2 regions of the Paenarthrobacter sp. AT5 genome follow, and region 2 is predicted to be linked to the other one. Evidence: riboswitches for the same ligand, from Rfam matches in the RefSeq annotation. Region 2 holds a riboswitch; the other holds the start of a gene.
What was found. Region 2 has a riboswitch for cyclic di-AMP ahead of RI444_RS22650 (M23 family metallopeptidase). Riboswitches for the same ligand answer to the same signal wherever they lie in the genome.
Positions count from the first base shown of each region.

Region 1 (7,102 bases), on a different replicon from region 2:
TGTGGCGCACCGGTAAGCCGGACGCGTTCCTGGCTGCCGCCGTCCACGTGGCCCGGACAGCAGTGGAGGGTATCGCGAAGCCCGGCGAGGTAGGCGCCCACATCGGGGCCAAATCCGAGGGCGACCGCGTTGTCACCCACCTGTTCGAATCCAAGCTGCCCGGCTATGGCGGGTGGCAGTGGTACGCCGTGGTCACCCGGAACTCGCGTTCCAAGATTGTGACCGTGAGCGAGCTGGGATTGCTGCCCTCGGAGGACTCCATCCTCGCGCCCGAGTGGGTCCCGTGGGCCAAGCGGGTCCGGCCGGAAGACGAGACGCCATTGGTCGAGGAGACCGCCGGAGAAGTCCCGGAAGAAGCCGTGCAGGCGGAAGAAGCTGAAGCCGAGGCTTCCAGGAATGAACCGGCCGAAGACGCGGACGATGCCGACGCGGACGCCGAGGACGCCGTGCAGGAGCCTGCAGACTCCCCGGAAGCCTGATCCGCCAAGACTTTAAAAATAATCGGCGCCTGCAGGGAGCTTCTCCCGGCAGGCGCCGATTATTTGTGGGGGCTACTTCTTCAGCTCGCCCACCACGTAGTCAATGCTGGCGAGCAGGGCGGAGACGTCGTCCGGTTCGATCGCAACGAACGTCGCGATCCGCAGCTGGTTGCGGCCCAGCTTGCGGTAGGGCTCGGTGTCAACCACGCCGTTGGCGCGCAGCACCTTGGCGATGGCCGCGGCATCGATCGAATCGTCGAAGTCGATGGTGGCAATGACGTTGGACCGCTCTTCGGGGTTGGCAACAAAAGGGGTCGCGAATTCGGAGGACTCTGCCCACGAGTAGACGCGGCTGGCAGAATCTGCCGTGCGCTTGCTGGCGAAGTCAAGGCCGCCGTTGCTGTTGAGCCACTGGACCTGCGCATCCAGGGTCACCAGGGTGGAAAGCGAAGGCGTGTTGTATGTCTGGTTCAGCTTCGAGTTATCGATGGCGGTCTGCACGTCAAGGAAATCAGGAATCCAGCGGCCGCTTGCCTTGATGCGGGCAGCGCGTTCAAGCGCCGCGGGGGAGAAGAGGCCGAGCCACAGGCCGCCGTCGGATGCGAAGTTCTTCTGCGGTGCGAAGTAGTAGACGTCGGACTCAGCCACATCCACGTCAAGGCCACCAGCTGCGGAAGTAGCGTCCACCAGCACCAGGGAACCCTCATCGGCGCCGGCAACGCGCTTGACCGGCGCAGCCACACCGGTGGACGTCTCGTTCTGCGGCCACGCATATACATCCACGCCGGCTTCCGCAGCGGGAGCGGGGCGGGTCCCGGGCTCGGACTTGATGATGGAGGACTCGTCCAGGAACGGAGCCTTGTTGGTGGCGGCTGCAAACTTGGAGCCAAACTCGCCGAAGGACAGGTGCTGTGCCTTCTTTTCCACGAGGCCGAAAGCCGCGACATCCCAGAACGCCGTTGAGCCACCGACGCCGAGGACTACCTCGTACCCTTCAGGAGCACGGAAGAACTGGCTGAGGCCCTCACGAACGGAGCCTACGAGGTTCTTGACCGGTGCCTGGCGGTGGGAGGTGCCAAGGATGGTCTTCGATGCAGCGGACAGGGCTTCGATCTGCTCCGGGCGGACCTTGGACGGTCCGGCGCCGAACCTTCCGTCCTTGGGCAGCAGGTCGGCGGGAATGGTGATGCTGGTGTCGCTCACGCGTGGCTCCAATGTGTATCGGTCAAAGACGGGGAGGTGGCAGGTGGCATCAACTGCCCCTTCGACACCCCCAATTCTGCCTGAACAGGCGCGGGTGCGCGTACCCGGTGGTGTCATAGTCCGCCACGTGGAACGTGGTCGCGCGCGTTCCCGTCGTCAAGGGGGTGGAGGCAAGGTACCCGGAACCTTTGTGACCCTTCGAAAATTATCAAGAGTAATTCCAAATAAGCTAGGCTGGGGTACGCGTTCACAGGGTGGCGCAGGGGGACGTGCAGCCTCTACGGACGCGGTACGGTGGACATTACGCAAGAACTGCGTTCGAGGAGAGCTGAGCTGGATGACGGATCTGATCGATACCACTGAGATGTATCTTCGGACCATTTTGGAACTTGAAGAAGAAAACATCGTGGCTCTCCGCGCCCGCATCGCTGAGCGGTTGCGCCACTCCGGTCCTACGGTCTCCCAAACGATCGGACGCATGGAGCGCGACGGCCTGGTGGTGGTGTCCAATGACCGGCACCTGGAGCTCACGGAAGTTGGCCGCAAGCGCGCCACCGAAGTGATGCGCAAGCACCGCTTGGCTGAACGCCTCCTTGCCGACGTCATAGGCCTGGACTGGGCGTACGTCCATGACGAAGCGTGCCGCTGGGAGCACGTGATGAGCGAACGCGTGGAACGCAGGCTGTATGAACTGCTGGAGCATCCCACGCAATCCCCGTACGGGAACCCGATTCCCGGCCTGGAGGCCCTGGGCGGCCTCGCTGTCCAAGCTCCCTTCCGCCCGGACGTCAACCTCCTGCAGGCAATGGATGGTTATGCTGACGACTCCCGCGTTGTGGTGAGCCGGCTCGCCGAGCCCATCCAGGTCGAGCCCGAACTCCTGACCCAGCTGGACGAGGGCGGCATCCGTCCGGGTGCGGCCGTTTCCCTGGAGCGCGTGGGGGACTATATCTCCGTCCGGGTGCCGGGGATTGAAGGGGCCCTCGAGCTGCCGCCGGAAGTAGCTGCCCACGTATTCGTGGCAGTCGGCTAGCAAGCGAAAGGCCGGCCGGGTGCAGGCGTTCACTCCATGTGGGCGCCTTTGCCTTGCCATGGGCGTGGTTGATCTCACGTCACGCCGCCGCGCGGCGGTGTGACCTGCGGTTTCCGCGGATAGGTGATAAGGGGAGCGGGCAAAAAACGACCGCCCTGTAGATAACGAATTTATTACCGCGGGCCTTAATCCCCTATAGTTATCTACTAGCGCCGATATCAAAGCGTTACCTGATCTGGAGCCGAGCTCTGCCAGCAGATCAGGGGTGTTAAACATCTACTGGCAGAGGCGGGGGAACCACAATCGGCTGCCTAGAGAAGCAGCCTTGGGGTGAAGTCCGCAGCAGCAGTGCCTTACTTACGCAATTCCCTCCTGGGATACCTGTGTGCCGTGAGCGCTGCGTGCGGGCCGGGTCTTTGCACTCTCTGATCCGAATCCGACAGCTAACTTCGCAGGCTTTTGAGAGAGGAACAGAGTTTGACTTCGCAGAACGTCAGGGGCCGTCGACGCGCTACCGGCCCCGCTACTGAGCTGCGGCCAGCCCGCGTAGTATCGGAGATCCGGCCCCGCGACACCCAGCGTCAGGTGCGCCGCCGTAAGAGCCCGATGCGCCAGGTGGCCGATTTCGCAGCAGCCAGTGGTGTAGGGCAGAAGGCCGGCGTAGCACTCGCTGCTACCGGTCTTGCGCTCACTGTCGGCCTGCCTGCAACGAGTCCCGTCATGGCCACGTCCGAGTCCGGGCAGACTGAGGCCGCACTGGCTGTGGGCGGCGGGAGCCAGCCAGAGGTCTCCGCGGAAGCGTCCGCCAAGATCGACTTCAGCCGCGCCGCGGTGGCAACCAAGGCGGATCCCGACGGCAAGCTCAAGCAGTTGCTGAGCGCCCAGTCCGTGGGAAGCATCCAGGCCAGCTCCTCCAAGGGCACCATGGCCAGCCCGTTGGACACCCTCAGCACCGCATCACCGTTCGGCTACCGCATCAGCCCGCTGACAGGCGGCAGCGGCGATTTCCACCGCGGCCAGGACTTCGTGGCCCAGTGCGGCACGGCAGTCCACGCTGCTGCGGCGGGCAAGGTCACCTTTGCGGGTTGGCACGAATACGGTGGAGGCAACCGCGTGGTGGTGGACCATGGCAACGGCCTGGAAACCACCTACAACCACTTGTCGTCATTCAACGTCAAGGTCGGCGACACCGTGAATCGCGGAGACACCGTTGCCTTGAGCGGCACCACGGGCGCTTCCACCGGCTGCCACCTCCACTTCGAAGTCCAGGTCAACGGCGAAGTCGTCGACCCCATGGGCTGGCTCTAACCCGAGTTGATGGTCGTCTCTCGCATTCTTGACACGCCCCGTGATCTGAATGTGACATTTGCGTTCAACTGTTGTACCGTACAAAGCGCATCGGCTTTTTAGGGGGCCGATGCACTTGGGTGGATTGCCTAGCTCTGCCACCACTCAAGGTCCGTTCGCATAATTCGTCTGGCAGGGGCGGGGGAACCAATTTTGGTCTTCGAAAGAGGGCCTTGGGGTTAAGTCACAAACGCTTCCAACGGCGTGTGGCCGGATGACTCCCATCCGAATCCGACAGCTCACCTCGCAGGCATTGGGAGAGGCTACCTTCGTGTCATCACGCACTACTTCTGCGCGCCACCGCGCCCAGACGGTTACCCCGTTGAACACTCTTTCCAAGGCTGTTTCAGCGAATGCCGGAACCGTCGGCCGCCAGGCCGCAGTCCTTGCAGCAGCATCGGGCTTGGTCCTCAGCGTCGGCCTTCCTGCCCAGGCAGCGGATACTGACGTTTCCAAGGCTGAGTCCAGCGCACAGCAGCTGGTGACTACCGCCGTCGTCACGGCGGAACCAACCGCCACTGTTTCCTTTGAGAGCCCCGTTGTGGTTACCAAGGAAGCCCCCAAGATCCAGCGCGCTTCCCAGACCACGCAGCGCTCCCAGGCGAACGGCAACCAGAATGCCGGCCAGGGCGAGGGCGCAGTCACCGCCAAGTCCGCCGGCTCCAAGGATTCCGCGGCCAGCGCCGCGGCTTCGGGCCTCGCAGCAATCGCGTACACCGGCATCGGCCACCCGTACGTCTGGGGCGGCACCACCCCCAACGGTTGGGACTGCTCCGGCTTCACCCAGTGGGTTTACGCGCAGGCCGGCATCAGCATCCCCCGCGTCAATGCATGGACCGCCATGAAGCCCACCAGCACTCCCGCTCCCGGCGACCTCGTCATGCAGAACGGCGGTGCCCACGTTGGCATTTACGTCGGCAACGGCATGATGGTCAGCGCCCTGAACCCCAGCCAGGGCACGCTGCTTCACTCGGTAGCTTCTACCGGAACCTCCTCCTTCTTCACCCTGCGCTAAAAACCGTCCAGGTAAGCCAGCGCGCCCCCCGGGTGCTGGCCTGCCCATGACCCGCGTGCTTCCCAGCAGCACGCGGAAACGAAAAGAGATCATCATGACCAGTGCAAACAAGGTTGCGCGGCACCGGGCCGAGGCTCCCAAGACCAGCTCACTTGCCGTGATTGCAAAGGCAGTTTCGGTGAACGCCGGTGGCGTCGGCCGCCAGGCAGCCGTCATCGCCGCGGCTTCGGGCTTGGTCCTGACCAGTGGCGTTGCTGCCAATGCGGCGGATACCAATGTGGATCGCGAGTCCACCTCAACCACCTCCCTGGACATCCAGTCCGTCGTGCAGTCCACCATCGCCGCTGACTCCACCGTTGCCATCTCCTACGAGAGCCCGGTTGTCACCACGGTCGAGGCGCCCGCGCCCGTCGTGGAGAAAGCCCCGGCCAAGGCTGAAGCGAAGAGCTCCGCACAGGAAGCCACTGCCTCAGCTTCCAACGCTGCTGGCGGCGCAACCGTGGCAGTCAGCAACGCTGCACCGGCAGCAAAGGCTCCGGCTGCTTCCAGTGGCCTCGGTGCGGCCATTGCCGCTGCAGCCTACGCCCAGCTCGGCGTGACCCAGGACTGCACCATGTTGGTCACCAACTCCCTCGCAGCCGTGGGTATCAACTTCCATGACTGGCCTGCGGGTTACCTTTCCCTTGGACGTACGGTCAGCGCAGCGGAAGCCCAGCCGGGCGACCTCGCTTACTACGCCAACGGTGGTCTGGCCGGACAGGCCCACATCGCCGTCTACGTCGGCAACGGCATGGCAGTGCATGGCGGATGGAACGGATCCACCACTGCTCTGTTCAGCGTCAACGTCGGCTCGGGTCCGGTCTTCATCCGGGTCAACGGCTGATCGAACTTTGAGGAAATACCCCGCAGGTTTCACCTGCGGGGTATTTCCGTCTTAAGGGGCAGGACCGGGGCCTGTGGGCGACATCACAAGCTAATTCCACTGATAATTCGTTGATATGGCATATAAGTGCTTACTCTTATGGTGTCGATCCACAGCCCGTACATGCAGAGGGCAGCCGGCCCTCGTGCCCCTGGCGGGTGCGGCCGTTAAGAGGTACGTGCATGCGCACACTCGTTCTGAATGCTGGATATGAACCGCTGGCGGTAGTTACCTTCCGCCGGGCGCTGGTCCTTGTGCTCACCGGAAAAGCAAGCGTAGTGGCCGAAGGCGACGAACCTGTCGTCGGGCCGCAGGAGATTCTGGGACGCCCGTCCGTGATCCTCCTCAATCGCTACATCCGGCCGCGGTACAACAGGATTACGGCCGTCAGCCGGCGCGGAGTTCTCCGCCGCGACGGCCACCGCTGCGCCTACTGCGGTAAGACAGCCCACACCATAGACCACGTCCACCCCAAATCCAGGGGCGGCGCGGATTCCTGGGAAAACCTGGTTGCGGCGTGCTTGAAATGCAATAACGCCAAGAGCGACCACACGCCGGCAGAGATGGGTTGGAAACTCCGTTTCACACCCGGCGTCCCCTCCGGAACCATGTGGCAGATCAAAGAACTCGAGAAGCCTGCGCCGGACTGGGATCCGTTCCTCTTGCCGGAATCCGCTGCCTGATTGATGTGCGTCCGCCCTATGCGGCACCGGTAATCCTGTGCGGCACCGGTAATCTGGGCGAATGGAGTTCAACGCAGTGATCTTGGCGGGTGGCAGGGCCACCCGCCTTGGCGGTGTGCCCAAACCTTCGCTGACCTACGACGGCGCCACCCTGCTTTCGCATGCCCTGGACGCAGCCAGGGGTGCTGTGGCAACCGTAGTGGTGGGCCCCGATCCCGGCACGTTGCCGCCCGGCGTGCTGACTGCACGGGAGGAACCTGTATTCGCCGGTCCTGCTGCGGCGATTGCCGTAGGACTGGCTGCCCTGGCGGATCGGGGGCCCGCCCCTTGGACCCTGGTCCTCGCGTGCGACATGCCGCATGCCTCCCGCGGTGTGCAAGCGTTGTTGGCTGCCCTTATTGCCACGCCGAAGACCGAGGG
Region 1 is NZ_CP136441.1:976,277-983,378, forward strand. It holds gene RI444_RS04630 (DUF3027 domain-containing protein) at 1-479, shown strand, start outside; gene serC (phosphoserine transaminase) at 552-1,682, opposite strand; gene RI444_RS04640 (metal-dependent transcriptional regulator) at 2,020-2,715, shown strand; cyclic di-AMP (ydaO/yuaA leader) riboswitch at 2,945-3,188, shown strand; gene RI444_RS04645 (M23 family metallopeptidase) at 3,193-4,023, shown strand; cyclic di-AMP (ydaO/yuaA leader) riboswitch at 4,163-4,329, shown strand; gene RI444_RS04650 (C40 family peptidase) at 4,334-5,077, shown strand; gene RI444_RS04655 (NlpC/P60 family protein) at 5,172-5,960, shown strand; gene RI444_RS04660 (HNH endonuclease) at 6,182-6,682, shown strand; gene RI444_RS04665 (NTP transferase domain-containing protein) at 6,744-7,102, shown strand, end outside.
Region 1: another riboswitch for cyclic di-AMP. It lies ahead of RI444_RS04650 (C40 family peptidase); the one in region 2 lies ahead of RI444_RS22650 (M23 family metallopeptidase).

Region 2 (7,102 bases):
ATCGGAGGCGCCGTCATGCTCATCATCCTCGGCGTCCTGATGGTATCCGGCCTGTGGGTGCAATGGATCTACCAACTCCAAAACCTCGCCGGAACGTTCCTGATGCCCGTCTAGGCACGTCCGCCCCGGAATTCTGATACGAACAGCAAGGACAACGGAATGAGCAGTCAACCACAAGCGCGCCGGGGACCCCGCCGCCGCACCATCCTGGGCCTGGGCGGGGCCCTCTTGGCCCTCGCCGGCTGCGCGAGCCAGGACGACCTGGCCGAGCAGGCCAAAGCCGGAGACGACAAGAACTACATCGCCGGGGACGGGTCCGTGAATGAATACCCACCCGAGTCACGCGGTGCCCGGGTCTCCCTGGAAGGCCAACTCTTCAACGGCGAGAAAATCTCTGCCCAGGACTGGGCCGGCAAGGTCGTGGTCCTCAACTTCTGGTATGCAGCCTGCGCACCCTGCCGGGTCGAGGCGCCGGACCTGGCCGCCCTCCACACCGAATTCAAAGACAAGGGCGTGCTGTTCTACGGGGTTAACGTCCGCGACGACGCCGCCACCTCGGAAGCCTTCGAACGGACCTTCAACGTGCAGTACCCCAGCTTTGATGACAGCGATGGCGGCATCCTGCTCGCCATGACCGAGTACGTCCCGCCCCGCGCGGTCCCCACCACCCTCGTGCTCGACACCGAAGGCCGCGTCAGTGCCCGGATCCTCGGGGTCTCCCAAAAAGGAACGCTGAAGGCACTGATCACCTCCGCCGCAGCCGGATCCTGAACAGGCCGCCCGCGTGAATCGAACCCCAAGGAATCCCAACCCCATGACCAACATCCAACCACCCACCGGGACCATGAAAACTGCCGCCTCCACCGCGCAGCCGCAGTCCCCCCGTATGACCAGCAACAAGCCTCTTGGCTGGCTCATGCTCATCACCGGGCTCATCGGCTGGCTTGCCTCCGGCACCTTAGTACTGGAGAAACTCGAGGTACTCAAAGACCCCGGATACCAAACCGCCTGCGACATCAACCCCTGGATTTCCTGCGGCCAGGTCATGCAGACCTGGCAGAGTTCGGTGTTCGGCTTTCCCAACATGTTCATCGGGATCGTGGCGTTCGCTGTCATCATCACCACCGGCATGGCGCTGCTCTCCGGAGCCACCTTTGCGCCCTGGTACTGGGCAGGGCTCCAGGGCGGGGTCACACTTGGTTTTGCCTTCGTCGTGTGGCTGTGGTCCCAGGCTCTGTACTCGATCCACATCCTCTGCCCCTTCTGCATGATCGTCTGGGCCGCAATGATTCCCCTCTTCGTCTGGATCACGGCCCGGAACCTCGACCACGGAATCATCAAGGTACCTGCCCGGGCTGCGCGCATCGTGAGCGAGTCCGGCTGGATCATCACCGCCCTGCTCTACGTGGCCGTGACCGCGACCATCTTCTTCGCCTTCCTTCACATCTTCATAGGCACCTCCGGTTTCTAAGGAAGGACCCGGAGTCCGCCGCCGAAATCCCGCGGAGGCCCGGCCGCGGACACGGAACCGCTGAGATTCATCGGACCAGGGTTAACGGACCCCAAACCTTCATCGCCCCGCCAATCGAGGAATGCCCATGGTCCAGAAACAGCCAAAGCCCAGGCCCGCCATCCTGGGGCCAGGTCTGTCGGACCGCGAGGGCACCGGAATCCTGACCGGCCTGCGCGACCTCATCGACAACATTGCCAACACCTCCCCGGCCCGCCTCGCCTTCAGCGCCTTCGTGGTGGTGATTCTGCTCTTTACCGGGTTGCTGACGCTTCCGGCGTCCTCTGCATCCGGTGAGTCAACACCCTTGCACCAAGCCATGTTCACGGCCGTTTCCAGCGTCTGCGTCACCGGCCTGACCGTGGTGTCCACCGCCACGCACTGGTCCTTTTTCGGGCAGCTCGTCATCTTGCTGGGCATCTTCGTCGGGGGTTTAGGCACGCTGACGCTCGCGTCCCTGCTGGCGCTGATGGTCAGCAAGCGCCTGGGCGTGCGCGGCAAGCTCATCGCCCAGGAAGCCATGAACAACGCCGGAAGGCTCGGTGAAGTCGGTACCCTTCTCCGGATTGTCATCGTGACCTCCGTGGTCATCGAAGGGGCGCTGGCCCTCGCCCTGATCCCCCGGTTCCTGGTCCTCGGCGAGCCGTTCTGGCAAGCCGTGTGGCACGGTGTCTTCTATTCCATCTCGTCGTTCAACAACGCCGGGTTCACACCCCATTCGGACGGGATCGTCCCTTACGAGACCGACCTTTGGATTCTGGTTCCGCTGATGCTGGGTGTTTTCCTGGGCAGCCTCGGCTTTCCCGTGGTCATGGTGCTGCAGCAAAACGGGCTCAACTGGAAAAAGTGGAACCTCCACACCAAGCTCACCATCCAGGTCTCCCTTATCCTGCTCGCGGCCGGCGCGGTCCTGTGGGCAGTCATGGAGTGGGACAACGTCCGGACTATCGGTAACTTAGGGGCCGGTGAGAAGGTCATCCATTCGCTCTTCGCCTCGGTCATGACGCGCTCCGGCGGGTTCAACCTGGTGGACCAGAACCAGATGGAATCCACCACGATGCTCCTCACTGACGCGCTCATGTTCGCCGGCGGCGGCTCGGCCTCCACGGCCGGGGGCATCAAGGTGACCACCATTGCCGTCATGTTCCTGGCCATCGTGGCCGAAGCCCGTGGCGATGCCGACGTGAAGGTCTATGGCCGCACCATCCCCCAGGGCACCATGCGGGTCGCCATCTCGGTGATCGTCGCCGGGGCCACGCTTGTTTCGGTCGCCGCCTTTCTGCTCCTGCAGATCAGCGGGGCTTCCCTTGACCGGGTACTGTTCGAGACCATCTCGGCCTTCGCCACCGTAGGACTGAGCACCAACCTCAGTGCCGAGCTGCCGCCGTCAGGGGCGTACGTGCTGTCGGCGCTGATGTTCGCCGGCCGCGTCGGCACCGTCACTCTGGCCGCCGCACTGGCACTGCGCCAACGCAGCCAGTTGTACCACTACCCCGAAGAGCGGCCGATCATTGGCTAGCGCACCCCGAGGTGGGCGGTCTTGGCTTCCCGGGTCACATCCAGCCCTGCGGGTTCACGGTCTGCCCGTTAAGAAGCACCTCGAAGTGCAGGTGGCAGCCGGTAGAGGCCCCGGTCGTCCCGGCAGCGGCAAGCCGCTGGCCGGCGGCCACGGTCGCTCCGACAGAGGTTTCGATGGACGCCAAATGGTTATACGTACTCTTTAAGCCGTTACCGTGGTCCACCACAATCCTGTTTCCGCCCCCGTAGGCCGACCAACCGGCCTCCACGACCTTTCCAGCCCCGGCGGCGTACACCGCGGTCTGGCACGCTGCCACGAGGTCCAAGCCGGTATGTAGTTCCCCGGAGCCGCTGATCGGGCTGGAGCGGATACCGAACGGCGAAGTGACCGACATGCTGGCCAGCGGCGCGCCGAGCCGGGCCGAGGAAGCTGCGGGTGCAGAAGCAGCCGGTGCGGCTGCGGCAGTCTTTGGAGCTGCCGCGCCCGCTGCTGCAACCTGGGTCTTGGCCGGCAGTGGCAATGGAGCTTGCTCGGTGGTGACAGCCGGCCGTTCATAGCTGATGGATGCCCCGGCGGAGGCCTGAACCGGTGCACTGGAAGCCTTTGCCGCTGGGGCTTGCACTGCGGGACCGGTGCCGGTGGGGGCCGGGCCGGCATGGGCGGCGGTGAGTGAGGCGGTCAAAATCGCGGCGACGCTCAGCGTGGCGGCAGTTGCGACCTGTTTGCGCCGATTCCCGACCGGCCTGGCAGCTGGCACATCCCGGTGCTGCGGGACAGCCCGGGGAGTCGTTGCAGCGGCCGCCCGGGGGAAGGGACCGGAGGTTGGTTTTCGGCGCCGGCCATGGGGGGATGGGGAAGTCATGGGGGATCCTTTCGGTTCGCCTGCGAAGTTAGCTGTCGGGTTCGGGCCAAGGAAAATGCCCGGCCGCACCCCTGCGGCCACCTGGCCACCGACGTCGCGGCTTCACCCCAAGGCAGGCTGGCTGCCGATTCTGGGTCCTCCACCCCCGCCGTGAAAAGGGATAGTCGTTTGATACCACCGGCGGGGCTGAGCGTGCGGCATCAAGGGTTTTAGTACAGAAAAACCTGAACTAATAGTAGCTGCAAAGGCTCATCGTTACAATTTCGTGACACAGCGTGTGTGGTTCGGATGCTGGCGCCCGGGTCGCGTGCCTGCCTCCGACGCCCATGCCAAGCAACATGTGGGCGTCTTTTCAGATGAGCAGCTGATGGCATCAACGAACTCCACCTCCGGATGGTTCCGGTTCCCGACGTACCGCACACTGGGGCCCAGGTGTCGGGGCCCCGGTGCTGGAGAGCACCTCGGAACCAGCTACAGGGTCTGCTGGCGCCCGGAACGGGCGCGGTTCTTTCTGCGGCAGCAGATAAGCCCGGACCACCCACCCACCGGGCGCGGGGCTTCGGTACGACGGCCTGGATGCCGCTGTCGTCCTGCCCATTGCTGAGGGGTTTAGAGGCCCATCGAGTCCAGAAGAGCGTCTTCTTCTTCGGAGCCGGAGCGTTTGCGCCGGGATGGCGTCCTGGGCTGCTGAACGGCTTCAGCTGTGTCCGCCATGTCGTCCGGCAGGTCGCGTTCCTCGCGACCGATCCGGGCCTGTTGCCGTGCCATGTATCCGAAGCCGACGAATGCCAGGATCCCGAAGGTGATCCATTGCAGGGCGTAGGACAGGTTCGACCCTTCCTTGACCGCCGGTGCGGCGAGCTGCTGGGGGGTCACAGATGGTTGTGGGGACTCCGAGGCCATGACCCCGTAGCTGCCCGTCATGAGCGGGTAATCCAGTTGCATCTCGTAATTGGTCAGGTCAATGCTGGCCAGCTGGCCCTCAGGTGCGTCACGGCCAAGGTCAGGTTCGGACGGTTTGATCCGGACGACCGCCGCAACCTCTCCGGTTGGTGGGCCGGGCACCGCGTCGGGGTATCCGGGCCGGTCGTTGCCTATCGGCAGCCATCCTCTGTTGATCGCGATCGTCTCACCGGAGCTCAACCGGAACGGGACCAGCACCTCGTATCCGGCCGCGGAATTGTTGGGCCGGTTCCTGACGATTCTCTGGTCTTGCGCAAGGTACCGGCCAGTGACCGATACGGTCGTCCACTTCGCCTCTGGGTCGGCGACGGCGAAGTATGCGCGGGCGTCCTTGAACGGCACGGGGGCTTTGTCGTAGTTCTCCTGGACCCTGCGGATCTCGGTCACGGCCTGGTTCCGACGATCCATCTGCCAGTTCCCCAGTCCAATGCAGGCAGCGGCGAACAGTGCCGCCATCAACAGGAAACCGGCCCAACGCCAGGACAGCAGGAACCTATACGCCACGGGATTCCTCCTGGAGCTGCCACTGCCCGGCCAGCATTGCGCGGACTGCCGTCGCTTCGGCGGCAAGACGGTGGTCCTCGCCGCGGGCCAGGAGACCGTATTCGACCATCGTCCGTCCGTCATCGTGGGTTCCGGCGCGGACCCAGACCCTGCGGCGGTTCACGTACAGCGAGGCCATCAGGCCCGCAACTGCCATCACCGAGAAGACCAAAACGCCGGTCTGTCCGGGGGTGCTGCGGATGTCCACGCCGATGTAGCGTTTGAGGCCATCGAAGCTGATGCTTCCCTTGCCTTCGGGCAGCGTGTACGTGCCGCCCGGTGAGAGCGTGATGCCCTTGGTGGGCAATTCCCGGCCGTTAAGCTGGGTCAACCCCTTCACATCGAGGTTGTAGACATTTTGCGGTACGCCGGTGTCCAGGCCCAGGTCGCCGTAGTAGGAATTCAGGTTCAGCTGGGGGTTCAGCGGATCCGGGTCGAAGCTGTAGGCAACGCCTTCCTCGTTCTTGATGGCGGAAGGCAGGAAGAATCCCACGAAACCCAGTTGCGACGGACGGGCATCCGGAACCTTGACGACAACCGTTGAAGTGTAGACGCCATCGTTCGGGATGGCAACGACGGGGCCACTGAATGCTGTATCGCCGTTGCCGTCCCGGACGGTGATGACCGGTGCGTAACCGTTGCCGACCAAAAAGACGCCCACCTCCCCGAAGTAGACAGGGTCATTGACCTTCAGCGTCCGGGGTTCCTGGTCCGCGCCGGGTGCATCCCGGGTTCTCAGCTGGGCGGTGAAATCAATGGGCTGGCCGAACTGTGTGGTCGATTCCCTGTCGAAACGGACCGCGAACGTATCCAACGTGATCGTGAACGGCTCCAGCCACGAGGATTGGAAGTTGGTTCCCGGCGCGAAGTTGTCGTAGCCCACAAGCGTGTTGACGAAGGTATCGCCTTCGATCAGGATCTTCTGTCCCCGGAACCCGAACAGCCCGCCAATGGCCACACAGATCAGAACGCCGATCAGCGAGGTGTGGAACACGAGGTTCCCGGCCTCCTTCAGGAAGCCTCGCTCTGCACCCAGCGACGGCATCGCTTCCTCCTCAGCCCTGACTTCGACGCGGTAGCCGCGCTTCTTCAGCGCAGCGGCCGCGTCGGCGATGGCGGCCGCGGCGGGGATCCCGGCCTCGGCAGGCAGCACCAAGGTGCCGTACTCCGGCAGCCGGGAGAGCCGCTTCGGGGTACGTGGCGGGTGCGAACGCATGGCCCTGTAGTGGGCGCGGGCCCTCGGTATGACACAACCGATCAGGGAGATGAACAGCAGGATATAGATGGCCGAGAACCAGGCCGAGGAATAGACGTCGAAAAGCTGCAGCGCATCCAGGGCCGGGCCGTAGTCAGGGCGGTCCTTGATGTACTGGGTGACGAGCGAGGGGTTGGCCGGACGTTGTGGGAAGAGTGATCCCGGCACGGCGGCGATGGCCAGCAATAGCAGCAGGAACAGGGCCGTGCGCATGCTGGTCAGCTGGGTCCAGGCCCAGCGCATCATGCCCGCCGCTCCGAGTGGCGGCGGGGTCGGGAGGGCGTTCTCCTTGGTGCGGGCAGGTGCCGCGGAGTCAGGTGCCGTCATCGCTGGCGTACCGGACGGTTGGCCAGTTGGCGCAGGTATTCGTTGTAGGCGTCCAGGTCCGGGTCCCCTGCCACCGCGGCCGTCTTGTCCGCCTTGACCCATCCGCGGGCCTCGTCCCGTTGC
Region 2 is NZ_CP136443.1:25,389-32,490, reverse strand. It holds gene RI444_RS22670 (cytochrome c biogenesis CcdA family protein) at 1-114, shown strand, start outside; gene RI444_RS22665 (TlpA disulfide reductase family protein) at 160-771, shown strand; gene RI444_RS22660 (vitamin K epoxide reductase family protein) at 815-1,471, shown strand; gene RI444_RS22655 (TrkH family potassium uptake protein) at 1,599-3,029, shown strand; gene RI444_RS22650 (M23 family metallopeptidase) at 3,064-3,891, opposite strand; cyclic di-AMP (ydaO/yuaA leader) riboswitch at 3,895-4,068, opposite strand; gene RI444_RS22645 (SURF1 family protein) at 4,501-5,358, opposite strand; gene RI444_RS22640 (cytochrome c biogenesis protein ResB) at 5,348-6,979, opposite strand; gene RI444_RS22635 (cytochrome c oxidase assembly protein) at 6,976-7,102, opposite strand, start outside.